Regions from separate parts of the Paenirhodobacter sp. YD-8 genome, predicted to be linked through region 1. Evidence: riboswitches for the same ligand, from Rfam matches in the RefSeq annotation. Region 1 holds a riboswitch; each other region holds the start of a gene.
What was found. Region 1 has a riboswitch for cobalamin ahead of AC0QTQ_RS04605 (TonB-dependent receptor plug domain-containing protein). Riboswitches for the same ligand answer to the same signal wherever they lie in the genome.
Positions count from the first base shown of each region.

Region 2: another riboswitch for cobalamin. It lies ahead of AC0QTQ_RS16850 (DUF1636 family protein); the one in region 1 lies ahead of AC0QTQ_RS04605 (TonB-dependent receptor plug domain-containing protein).
Region 3: another riboswitch for cobalamin. It lies ahead of nrdH (glutaredoxin-like protein NrdH); the one in region 1 lies ahead of AC0QTQ_RS04605 (TonB-dependent receptor plug domain-containing protein).

Region 1 is NZ_CM152649.1:939,842-944,113, forward strand. Features, by position in the region: gene AC0QTQ_RS04600 (ABC transporter substrate-binding protein) at 1-480, opposite strand, end outside; gene AC0QTQ_RS04605 (TonB-dependent receptor plug domain-containing protein) at 455-2,266, opposite strand; cobalamin riboswitch at 2,384-2,583, opposite strand; gene AC0QTQ_RS04610 (threonine ammonia-lyase) at 2,743-3,705, shown strand; gene AC0QTQ_RS04615 (acyl-CoA synthetase) at 3,740-4,272, opposite strand, start outside.
Region 2 is NZ_CM152649.1:3,472,517-3,476,788, reverse strand. Features, by position in the region: gene AC0QTQ_RS16860 (cobyric acid synthase) at 1-886, opposite strand, end outside; gene cobO (cob(I)yrinic acid a,c-diamide adenosyltransferase) at 1,152-1,772, opposite strand; cobalamin riboswitch at 1,812-2,016, shown strand; gene AC0QTQ_RS16850 (DUF1636 family protein) at 2,116-2,469, shown strand; gene cobW (cobalamin biosynthesis protein CobW) at 2,472-3,515, shown strand; gene cobN (cobaltochelatase subunit CobN) at 3,515-4,272, shown strand, end outside.
Region 3 is NZ_CM152649.1:1,444,774-1,449,045, forward strand. Features, by position in the region: gene AC0QTQ_RS07070 (HNH endonuclease) at 234-1,148, shown strand; cobalamin riboswitch at 1,336-1,524, shown strand; gene nrdH (glutaredoxin-like protein NrdH) at 1,622-1,843, shown strand; gene nrdI (class Ib ribonucleoside-diphosphate reductase assembly flavoprotein NrdI) at 1,848-2,264, shown strand; gene nrdE (class 1b ribonucleoside-diphosphate reductase subunit alpha) at 2,333-4,272, shown strand, end outside.

The sequences.
Region 1 (4,272 bases):
CGCGGCCAGATCGGCATCGAACTGCGCCACCATCGCGCGGGCGGCCTCGTCACGGCCGAGGGCGGTTCCCATGGCGAGGATCTCGGCGCGCACGGCCGCCATGTCGGAGGCGGGGGCGAAGGTCTCGACCCGCACGCCAAGGCGGCGCAGCAGGCCCGTCGTCGCGGGGCTGGTATAGGTGCCTGCCAGCACCAGATCGGGGCGCAGCGCGAAGACCTCTTCGGCAAGGCCGTGGTTCTCGGGATAGGCCGCGGCCTCCTCGGCCATCGCCGAGGCGAGCGGATCGCGGGCGAGGTTCGACACCGAGACAAGCTGCCCGGGTGCGGCGAGCAGCATCGCCAGCTGGTCGGTGCACAGGTTGATCGACACCACCCGCTGCGGCACCTCGGCCGCGGCGGGGGGCGCCAGCATCAGCGCGGCGGCAAGCGCAAGCGCCCGCCAGCCCTTATGCCGCTCAGAACGACGCACGGAGCCCGACATAGAAGGCCCGGTCCGAGGTGCCATAGCCCTTGTTCGTCTGGTATTCCTTGTCGAACAGGTTCTCGACCCGCAGATAGCCGGTCCGCCCCTCGCCGAAGTCATAGTCGAGCGAGGCGTTGACCACCGCATATTCGGGCATCCCGTCGGGCCGGTCGGCGACGTAATGCACCGACATGTCGCCCGACAGTGCCTCGGTGATCGTGCCGGTGGCGGTGACGGTCAGGTCATGACGCGCGACCGCCGCCCAGCCGGTCGAGACCGAATTGTCGGTGTAGGTATAGGCCGCGGCCAGATCGAGACGCGGCGAGACCCGGTAATGGCCGGCCAGTTCCAGCCCAGAGCGGCGCGAATGGCCCGGCACCTGCGCATAGCAGCCCCAGGGCTGACCGCAGGCGGTGGCGGCGTAATCCCAGCCGATCAGGTTCTTGGCGTCGAGATAGAAGGCGGTGGCGCGCAGGCTCGCCGTCTCGCCCCAGCGTTTCTCGATGCCGATGTCGGCGCTCTGGCTGTCCTCGCGCTTCAGGTCGGGGTCGCCATAGACGCTGAAAAGCTCATAGAGCGAGGGGGCGCGGAAGCCGTTGCCGAGCGAGGCGCGCAGCAGAAGGTCGTCCTGCAGCCGGTAGACCGCCGCGATCCGCCCCGAGGTGAAGCCGCCGAAATCGCTGTGGTCGTCATGGCGCAGCGAGAAGGTCAGGTCGAGCTTTTCGGCCGCGGCCCAGTTCAGCTCGCCGAAGACACCGTTGGTGCGGGTCGAGGCGCCGGCGGATTTCTCCTTGGTGGTGTCGGCGCCGAAGACGAGCCGCGCCGTCGCCCCCAGATCCGTCGCGCCCTGATAGCCAAGCTTGGTACGGGTGCCGTCGAACGGGTCGCACCAGCCGTTCGAGCACGACTGCCGGTCGCTGTCGAACCAGGTCGCGTCGAGCGTGTTGTCGACGGCGCCGGTGACGAAATCGGCAAAGACGCGCGCGCCCTTGGTGTCGCGGGTGGTGAAGTCGTCGCCCGGCGTGCCGGCGACATCGCCGGTGTAATCGTCGAATTCGCCCCAGCTCTTCTCGGCAAAGCCGTTCGCGCCAAGCGTCAGCCCGTTCGCGAAAGTGTACTGACCGAAGAAGCTGAGCCGGTTGGCGCGATAGCCGTCGGCCTCAAAATTGCCGTCGTTCTCGTCGCGGGCCGAGAAGCCATGCGTCGAGATATGCGAATAGGTCAGCGCGGCCTCGGCATTCTCGGTCTTGGTGGCGACCGAATAGCTGAACTTGCGGGTGGCATACTGGCCGTATTCGGTGGCGACCGACTGCTCGGTGCCAAGTTTCGTCGCGCGCTTGGTGGTGATGTTGATCACGCCGGCCACCGCCTGCGAGCCGTAAAGCGCCGAGCTCGAGCCCTCGAGCACCTCGATGCGGCTCACATCGGCGGTCGAGAGCGTGCCGAAGTCATAGGCCCCCTGGGGCGAGGCCGGATCGCCCACCTCGATGCCGTCGACCAGCACGGGGATGTATTGCGCCGGCGCGCCGCGCAGATAGAGCGACGCGGTGGTGCCGATCGGGCCCGAACCGTTCACCGAGATCCCGGGCAGGCGCGCGAGGTAATCGGCAACGCGGGTGTCGCCGGCCTGCGCCAGCTCGTCGGCGGTGACGACGGTGACGGTGGCGCCGGTGCGGTCGGTGCCGGTGGCCTCGAGATTGGCCGAGACGGTGATCTCGTCGAGCGCGGTGGTGTCCTCGGCGCCGGCGGGCAGCGCGGTGACGAGGGCGGTGGTGAGAAGCAGCGAGATGCGCAGGTTTTGCATGCGGAACTCCCTCAGGGCGGGGCAGGGCCCCTCGTGAAACGAAATCTGACGGGAGATCCCGCAGACGGCGACAATCACCACTGCGGATGGCCGCTGAACCGATGCGCCCCGCATCGGACAAGGGTGAGTGCCGCGGCAGGTCTCCTGGCTTGCGGGTCTGGGCTCGGACGGGCCTTCCCGGGGGATCGCCCCAGTGGCAGTTGCCGTCTTCGCTCGCCGCTTACAGTTGCGGGGGCAGCTGCGGCATGACCCGAAGGCGCACCGCATTCCCTTTTCATCCGGACTTTGGGCCCGGAACCGAGGCGCGTTCGTCTTGCGCGATCGGGGGCGGCGCTGTCAAGCGCCCGTGAGCCTGCGCGAGGGCCGCGTGAGCTGGCGATGCGGATTTGCCGCGGTGCAGCGACGGGGTGGGCCCATGCCCTCTTGCCCGCCCAAGCCCTCTTGCCCGATTGCGCCGGGGCGTGGGATGAAGGCGCATGGACATCACGATGATCGAGGCCGCCGCGGCGCGGCTTGCCGGCCATGCCCGGCGCACGCCGCTTCTTTCCTCGCCCTTCCTCGACGCGGTCGCGGGGCGGCGGGTTCTGGTGAAACCCGAATGCCTGCAGCACACGGGCTCGTTCAAGTTCCGCGGTGCCTGGTCGGCGCTGACGGCGCTGCCCGCGGGCACGCGCGGGGTGATCGCCTTTTCCTCGGGCAACCACGCGCAGGGCGTCGCCCATGCGGCGCGGCGTCTCGGGCTGACGGCGGTGATCGTCATGCCCTCGGACGCGCCGGCGCTGAAGATCGACAACACCCGGGCCTTCGGCGCCGAGGTGGTGCTCTATGACCGCGTCGAGGAAAGCCGCGAGGAGATCGGCGCGCGGATCGCGGCCGAGCGCGGGCTGGTCTTGGTGAAACCCTATGACGAGCCGCAGGTGATTGCCGGGCAGGGCACGATCGGGCTCGAGATCGCCGAGGATTGCGCGCAGCTTGGCATCGCGGCCGCCGATGTGCTCGTGCCCTGCGGCGGCGGCGGGATGACGGCGGGGATTGCACTGGCGCTTCAGGCGCGGGCGCCGGGGCTGCGGGTGCGGCCCTGCGAGCCTGAGGGCTTCGATGACGCCACACGCTCGCTTGCCGCCGGGCGGCGGGTGGCGAATGCGCAGGCGGCGGGCTCGATCTGCGACGCGATCGTCACGGCGATGCCGGGCGAGCTGACCTTCCCGGTGATGGCGCGGCTGTGCGGCCCGGGCATTGCGGTGAGCGACGCCGAGGCGCTGGCGGCGATGCGGGCGGCGGCGCTGCGGCTGAAGATCCTGGCCGAGCCGGGCGGCGCGGTGGCGCTTGCCGCGGCGCTCGCCCGCCCTGCGGCCTTCGAGGCGGACCGGCCGGTGATCGCCGTGGTCTCGGGCGGCAATGCCGATCCGGCGATGATCGTCCGCGCGCTGGCCGGATAGCGAAAGGGGGCCCGCCGGGCCCCCTTCGTCTGTCTCAGGACTGCAGTTCCATCTGCCGCGCCCGGTCGCGCAGCACGAATTTCTGCACCTTGCCGGTCGAGGTCTTCGGCAGATCGCCGAACACCACGGTCTTCGGCGCCTTGAAATGCGCCATGTTCTGCCGGCAGAAGGCGATCAGCTCCTTGTCGCTCACCTCCGAGCCCGCGCGCAGCTTGACGAAGGCGCAGGGCGTCTCGCCCCAGCGTTCATGCGGGCGGGCGACGACGGCCGCTTCCATCACCTCGGGGTGCTTGTAGAGCACGTCCTCGACCTCGATCGAGGAGATATTCTCGCCGCCCGAGATGATGATGTCCTTCGAGCGGTCCTTCAGCTCGATATAGCCATCGGGGTGCATCACCCCGAGGTCACCCGAGGCGAACCAGCCGCCGGCAAAGGCCTCGTCGGTGGCGGTGGGGTTCTTGAGGTACCCCTTCATCACGTTGTTGCCGCGCATGAAGATCTCGCCCATCGTCACGCCATCGGCCGGCACCGGCTCCTGGGTGTCGGGGTTCGCCACCATGATCTCTT
Region 2 (4,272 bases), 1.2 Mb from region 1:
CGGGCAGGATCACCAGCCGCGCATCGCCCGGGATCGGCTCGCCCGCGCGCACCATCACCAGCTCGACCTCCGGCTCGGCCGCAAGCGGGTCGAGATCGTCGAAATTCGCGATCCGCGAGAAGGTGAGGCAGGCGATCTTCACTCCGCCCGAGGCCGGGCCCGAGGCCAGGTCGAGTGCATCCTCGGCGGGCAGGCGATGCGCCGCGGAGAACCAGGGCAGAACGCCGAAACCGGGCCAGCCGGTGCGCGTCTCGATGAAGCGATAGCCGTCGTCGAAGAGCTGAGGGTCGCCGCGGAACTTGTTCACCACAAAGCCGCGCACCAACGCCGCGTCGGCCGGGTCCAGCACCGCCTGCGTGCCGACGATCTGCGCGATCACCCCGCCGCGGTCGATGTCGCCGGCGAGCACCACCGGCACCCCGGCGGCGCGCGCAAAGCCCATGTTGGCGATGTCGTTCGCGCGCAGGTTCACCTCGGCCGGGCTGCCCGCGCCCTCGACGAGGACAAGGTCATGCGCCGCCGAGAGCCGGCCGAAGCTGTCGAGCACCGCCCCCATCAGCCCGGCGCGGAAGGTGGCATAGTCGCGCGCCCCGGTGACGGCGCGCCGCCGCCCCTGAACGATCACCTGCGCCCCGGTCTCGCTCTCGGGCTTCAGCAGCACCGGGTTCATGTCGGTGACGGGCAGAAGCCCCGCCGCCCGCGCCTGAAGCGCCTGCGCCCGGCCGATCTCGCCGCCGTCCGCGGTGACGGCCGCGTTGTTCGACATGTTCTGTGGCTTGAAGGGCGCGACGCTCAGCCCACGCCGCCGCGCCGCCCGGCACAGCCCGGCCACCAGCATCGACTTGCCGACGTTCGAGCCCGTGCCCTGGATCATCAACGCCGTCATCCCCGGACTCCCGCCGTCGCGCGGCCGAGAGTGCGGGAGCCTCCGGCGGAGGTATTTGGGGCCAAGAAGAATGACAGGACGGGGTTTCCAAGACGGCGTCGCGCCTCGGGCCGCCGGGGCGGGGGAGGCGCGACGCTTTCTTCCTGGGCGGTCATCGGGACCTCTCCCTGTACCGCAGATCGATTCTTGCAGGGCAAGGTTGAGATTTCCTTTTCTTCTTGGTCGAAATACCTCGGGGGTCCGGGGGCTGGCCCCCGGTCCGGGCTCAGAACTCGACGCCGGGCTGGGCCTTGATGCCGGCGCGGAACGGGTGCTTGACCAGCGTCATCTCGGTCACCAGATCGGCCGCCTCGATCAGTGCCTCGGCGGCGTTGCGGCCGGTCAGGATGACATGGGTCATCTCGGGCTTCTCGTCGCGTAGGAAGGCCAGGACCTCGTCGAGGTCGAGATAGCCATAGCGCAGCGCGATGTTGATCTCGTCGAGCAGCACCATGCGGATCTCGGGGTCGCGGATCAGCTCCTTGGCCTTCTCCCAGCCGGCGCGGGCGGCGGCGATGTCGCGCTCGCGGTCCTGGGTCTCCCAGGTGAAGCCCTCGCCCGAGGCGACGAAGCGGCACAGATCGCCGAAATGGGTGGTGATCAGGCGCCGCTCGCCGGTGTCCCAGCTGCCTTTGATGAACTGCACCACGGCGCAGGGCATCTCATGCGCAATGGCGCGCAGGATCATCCCGAAGCCCGACGAACTCTTGCCCTTGCCCGGCCCGGTATGGACGATGATCAGCCCCTTCTCGCCGGTCTTCGTCGCCATCATCCGGTCGCGCGCGGCCTTCTTCCTGGCCATCTTCGCGGCGTGGCGGGCGGCGTCGGCTTCGGTCTCGGGCGTCATCGCGGCTCTCCTTCGGCTTGACAAATCGCGCGCCCGGGCCTCTGGTGGCCGCGCGTTGGTTCCTGTCCTACGACAGGCGAAGAGGGAATGCGATAGGGCCTTGCCGGGCCTCAAGCGCAGCCGCCCCCGCGACCGTGACCGGAAAGGTCGCCCAAGCCACTGGCCTTTGGCCGGGAAGGTGGGCGCCCGTTGGGGAAACCCTGGATCCGCAAGCCGGGAGACCTGCCAGCGCTGACGATTACGGGCGGACGGGGTGTGCCGCGACCGGGTGGATTGCCGGTCGCCCCCGTGTGCCCGCCGATCCCTTGGCCAGCCCCCTTTCCGCGAACTGGAAGGACGGGCGATGACCGCGACACTTCATGTCTGCACCACCTGCCGCAGGGCGGGCGAGGACCCCGGCGAGGGCGCGCGCCCCGGTGCCGCGCTGCTGGCCGCACTGGCCGCGGGCTCCTGCCCCGAGGGGCTGCGCATCCGGGGCGTCGAATGCCTTTCGGCCTGTGCGCAGGGCTGTGCCGTGGCGCTGAGCGCGCCGGGCAAGTGGAGCTATGTCTACGGCCGCCTGAGCCCCGAGAACGCCGCCGAGATCCTCTCCGGCGCCGCGCTCTATGTCGCCAGCGCCGACGGGCTCGTGCCCTGGCGCGCGCGCCCCGAGATCTTCCGCAAGCAAAGCCTTGCCCGCATCCCCCCGCAGGAGTGACCATGACCGACCTGACCAAGATCCCCGTCACCGTGATCACCGGCTTTCTCGGTGCCGGCAAGACCACGCTCATCCGCCATCTGATGGCGAACCCGCAGGGCCGGCGCCTGGCGATCCTGGTGAACGAGTTCGGCACCGTGGGCGTCGACGGCGACATCCTGCGCGCCTGTGCCGACGAGAGCTGTCCGCTCGACAATATCGTCGAACTGGCGAACGGCTGCATCTGCTGCACCGTCGCCGACGCGTTCATCCCGACGATCGAGGCGCTTCTGGCCCAGCCTATCCGCCCCGACCACATCCTGATCGAGACCTCGGGCCTTGCCCTGCCGAAGCCGCTGCTCAAGGCCTTCGACTGGCCGGCGATCCGCTCGCGCATCACCGTCGACGGGGTGATTGCGGTCGCCGATGCCGAGGCGGTGGCGGCCGGGCGCTTTGCCCCGGATCTGGCCGCGGTCGATGCGCAGCGCGCCGCCGATGACAGCATTGACCACGAGACGCCGCTGTCCGAGGTGTTCGAGGACCAGATCGCCTGCGCCGATATCGTGCTGTTGTCGAAGGCCGATCTCGCCGGCGAGGCGGGGCTTGCCGCCGCCCGCGCCGCGATCGAGGCCGAGGCGCCGCGGCCGCTGCCGATCCTGCCGATGGTCGAGGGCGCGATCGACCCGGCCGTGGTGCTGGGGCTTGCCGCCGCGGCCGAGGACGACCTTGCCGCGCGCCCCTCGCATCACGACGGCCATGGCGATCACGAGCATGACGATTTCGACACGGTGGTGATCGATCTGCCCGAGGTCGCCGATCCCGAGCGTCTCGTCGCCGCGATCGAGCGGCTGGCGGCCGAGCGCAACATCCTGCGGGTGAAGGGCCATGTCGCGGTCACCGGCAAGCCGATGCGGCTTCTGGTGCAGGCGGTCGGCGCGCGGGTGCGGCGGCAGTTCGACCGGCCCTGGGGCGCCGATCCGCGCCGCTCGGCCCTCGTGGTGATCGCCGAACGCGCCGATGTCGACGCCGGGGCGATCCGCGCCGCGCTGAGCGAGGCCGCCGCCTGATGCATGTCGTCTTCCGCGAAAGCCACGGGCTCGAGGAGACCGAGGTGCCGACCGATCTGGGGCAATCGCCCGCGGATCTGGTGGTGCTGTCCTTCTCGGATTCGGATCTCGGTGCTTTCGCGGAGGGCTGGCATGCGGCGGCGGGGGCGTTGCCGCCCTTGCGGCTTGCCCCCCTGGCCGCGCTGCGCCACCCGGTCTCGGTCGATACCTATCTCGAGCGCACGCTCGGGGGGGCGAAGGCGGTGCTGATCCGGCTGATCGGCGGCGAGGGCTATTGGCCCTATGGCCTTGCCTCGGTGCAGGATCTGGCGCGGCGGCGGGGCATGGCGCTGGCCGTTTTGCCCGCCGATGGCCGGCCCGATCCGCGGCTGGCCGAGGCCTCGACCCTGCCCGCGGAGACGCTCGCCACCCTTGCCGCGCTGTGCGATGCGGGCGGAGCCGAGGCCGCGCGCGCCGCGCTGTGCCACCTGGCCCGCGCCGCGGGCCTGCCCGCGCCCGAGCCCGATGCACCGGCGGCGCTCCCCGAATTCGGCTTCTGGACGCCCGAGGCGGGGGTGACCCCCGCGCCTGTGGGCGAGGGGCCGCGGGTGCTTGTGCCCTGTTACCGCGCCTGGCTGACGGCCGCCGACATGGCGCCGGTCGCGGCGCTGATCGAGGCCCTGCGGGCGGCGGGGTTTCAGGCCACGGCCTGCTTTGCGCCCTCGCTCAAGGCGCCGGGCTTTGCCGACTGGCTCGCCCCGCATCTGGCCGCGGCGCC
Region 3 (4,272 bases), 500 kb from region 1:
CACTGCGCCGCTTTTCCGGCCTCGGATCGACGTGAGGGGCGGGAAGCGGCCGGTGGCTGCGCCATGTATGAACGGCAGCGTTGCGCAGAAATTCACCGGGAAACAGGCCGTCCTCGACGGGGATGGGCGGGCGTATGCGACACTGATCGCGGAGAGGCTAAGCTGCTATTCCTTGTGACGCGAAATAGGAGCCTCTACGGTTGTTTTATCGACCGGAGGGACGCGAGAGAAAAATGCGCCGCTGTATCAAGGAACCAATTCCAGAGATATTTGCCGCTTGGGACGCCATGAAAGGCGCGGCAGATGCGCATGTGCATGGTGACTTCGCCCAGGCCGATGATCTCTTTCGACAAGCGGACTCACCGAAGGTGTGGGATTGGCTCAATTCTTCTTGGGTGGGCGTAATTAAGAATGTCGTGGAGATGAAGCCGCTGGGAGACACCTCGGTCATTCCAAAATCTGAGCGCGATCCTGACCGTAACATCGCACCGGATATTCGTGCAGCGGTTCTTGAGCGTGATGGTTACCGCTGCCGGTACTGCGGCATTCCTGTGGTTCATGCGGATATTCGAAAGATCGCGGCAAAACTGTACCCCGTAGCGGTCGGTTGGGATAGTCGTGACCCGTCGAAGCAACATGCTGGTTTCCAATCCCTTTGGCTGCAATTCGATCATGTTGAGCCCCATAGCCATGGGGGCAGATCGTCGGTTGAAAATGTCGTGATCTCCTGTGCGCTCTGCAATTTTGGCAAAGACCGTTTCACCCTGCGACAGTTGCATGTTGAAGATCCGCGGCTTCGTGAGCCGGAACGGATGGACTACGATGGTCTTGAGCGGCTCAGAGCGTTCGCAATTCCGACGGCGCGGCCACCCAAGGTGAAGAAAGCGGCAGTGGTCTTGCCTGTCAGTGTTCAACCTGCTGTCGGAGCAGAGCGTTATTTCTTCCCGGGCGGCTGGATCAGCTCGGGCTATGTTCTGACGCCCGTGTTTCAAGGCAAATCACGGTGGCTCAAGCTTTCCGACGAGGTGCAGGCCGAACAGGCTGTCAGGGATGGCGTTAAAGGCTGCTTCGTGGTTTGCCGCCCCGAGCTTTTAGCTCGGCGCGGCATCGACGCGGGCCCGTTGCTCGATATTCCTCGAACCGAATGAAAGTGACCGAGGCCAACCTCGCACCCATTGGAAGGGGTGACTGACCGTCCGCAAAGGGCCGGACACGTCGGCCACGACGTTGTGGCTCAATCCAGTTCTCAGGGAGCAGAGCAGTGGTATCGTCAGATACTGACCTGCTCGATTGGTGCGCTATATACCGGATATTGACATGTTTGCCCCGGGTGTATCTAAATGATGTTGTCTTGGTGCCCGCGACTCGTCGCGGGTGAAAAGGGAAGCCGGTGTAAGACCGGCGCTGCCCCCGCAACTGTGAGCGGTGAGCCGACCCCGTTGATCCACTGGCGCGCTGCGCCGGGAAGGAGGGGGAAGCGATCGAACCGCGAGCCAGGAGACCTGCCAGGACGCAAGAGACGAACCGGTCGGTGGGCCCGGAGGCGTTGTGCAATGCGGCGCGTCCGCATCTGCCCGCGTCCCTGATCCTGCCGCCCTATGGCACAGACAAGGGACCCGAGATGAGCATCACCGTCTATTCGAAACCGGCCTGCGTGCAATGCACCGCCACCACCCGTGCGCTGGCCGCCCGCGGCCTTGCCTTCGACCTCATCGATCTGACCGAGGATGCCGAGGCGCTCGCCCGGGTCACCGAGCTCGGCTATCGGCAGGCGCCGGTGGTGATGACCGGCGATGACCACTGGGCGGGGTTCCGGCCCGACAAGATCGCGGCGCTGGCCTGAGCGGATGGGCGGGCTTGTCTATTTCTCCTCGCGCTCGGGCAATACCGCGCGCTTCATCCGTGCGCTCGGCCTGCCCGCCGATCGGATCCCGGTCGCGGCCGAGGCGCCGATGCCCGCCCCCCGCGCGCCCTTCGTTCTGGTGACGCCGACCTATGCCGACGGGGCAGGGCGCGGCGCCGTCCATAAACAGGTGATCCGGTTTCTGAACGATCCGGACTCCCGCGCGCAGCTGCGCGGCGTGATCGCCAGCGGCAACCGCAATTTCGGCGCGCTCTTCGCGCTTGCCGGCGATGTCATCGCGCAAAAATGCGCGGTGCCGGTGCTCTATCGCTTCGAGCTGGCCGGCACGCCCACCGATATCGCCCGTGTCACAGAAGGACTGGACAGGTTTTGGAAGACGCAATTCTCGACCGCGATCTGAGCGACGCCGCCCCGGCCAAGGGCGTGCCCGCCGAATGGCAGGGGCTCGACTATCATGCGCTGAACGCGATGCTGAACCTTTACGACGATCAGGGGCGCATCCGCTTCGACGCCGACCGCATGGCCGCGCGGCAGTATTTCCTGAGCCACGTGAACCAGAACACCGTGTTCTTCCACTCGCTCGAGGAAAAGCTGCGCTACCTGGTCGAGGAGGGCTATTACGAGGGCCATGTCCTTGACCAGTACGACGCCGGTTTCCTCGCGCGGATCTGGGACGCGGCCTTTCGCGTCAAGTTCCGCTTCCCGACCTTCCTCGGCGCGTTCAAGTATTACACCAGCTATACGCTGAAGACCCGCGACGGGAAGCGCTACCTCGAACGCTTCGAGGACCGGGTGGTGATGGTCGCGCTGACGCTCGCCCGCGGCGACGAGGCGCTGGCGCTGCGGCTGATGCACGAAATGCTGGCCGGCCGGTTCCAGCCGGCGACGCCCACCTTCCTCAATGCCGGCAAGGCGCAGCGCGGCGAGCTGATCTCGTGCTTCCTGCTGCGCATCGAGGACAACATGGAGAGCATCGGCCGGGCGATCAATTCGGCGCTGCAGCTGTCGAAGCGCGGCGGCGGCGTGGCCTTGATGCTGACCAACATCCGCGAGCAGGGCGCCGCGATCAAGGGGATCGAGAACCAGTCCTCGGGGGTGATCCCGGTGATGAAACTGCTCGAGGACAGTTTCAGCTATGCCAACCAGCTGGGCGCGCGGCAGGGTGCGGGGGCGGTCTATCTGAACGCCCATCACCCCGACATCCTGCGTTTCCTCGACACCAAGCGCGAGAATGCCGACGAGAAGATCCGGATCAAGACGCTGTCCCTTGGCGTCGTCATCCCCGACATCACCTTCGAACTCGCGAAGCGCAACGAGGAGATGTACCTGTTCTCGCCGCATGACGTGGAGAAGGTCTATGGCAAGCCCTTCTCGGAGATCTCGGTGACCGAGCGCTACCGCGAGATGGTCGACAACCCGAAGATCCGCAAGCGCAAAATCAATGCGCGTGCCTTCTTCCAGACGCTCGCCGAGATCCAGTTCGAGAGCGGCTATCCGTACCTGATGTTCGAGGACACGGTAAACCGGGCGAACCCGGTGGCGGGGCGGATCACCATGTCGAACCTATGCTCGGAAATCCTGCAGGTGAACGAGGCGTCGGAGTTCAACGACGACCTGAGCTATCGCCACCTCGGCACCGACATCTCGTGCAACCTCGGCTCGCTCAACATCGCCAAGGCGATGGATGGCGGCGACCTCGGCGCCACGGTCGAGGCCGCGGTGCGGGCGCTGAACGCGGTCAGCGAGATGTCGGCGATCGACTCGGTACCCTCGATCCGGCGCGGCAACGACGAAAGCCACGCGATCGGGCTGGGCCAGATGAACCTGCATGGCTTCCTGGCCCGCGAGCGCATCCATTACGGCAGCCCCGAGGGTATCGACTTCACCAATATCTATTTCGCCACGGTGCTGTACCACTGCTTGCGCGCCTCGAACGTGCTGGCGCGCGAGCGCGGGCGCAGCTTCGTCGGGTTTGAGAATTCGACATATGCCGATGGCCGTTTCTTCGAGAAATACGTGACCCGCGACTGGCTGCCCGAGACCGAGACGGTGACCGACCTTTTCGAGCGCTTCGGCATCGCCGTGCCCACCCGCGCGGATTGGGCCGCGCTGCGGGACGCGGTGATGGAGGGCGGGCTTTACAACCGCAACCTGCAGGCGGTGCCGCCCACCGGCTCGATCAGTTACATCAACAACGCCACCTCCTCAATCCATCCGATCACCGCGAAGATCGAGATCCGGAAAGAGGGCAAGATCGGCCGGGTCTATTACCCCGCCGCCTATATGACGAACGAGAACCTTGAGTTCTATCGCGACGCCTATGAGATCGGACCCGAGGCGATCGTCGACACCTATGCGGCGGCGACCCAGCATGTCGATCAGGGGTTGTCGCTGACGCTGTTCTTCAA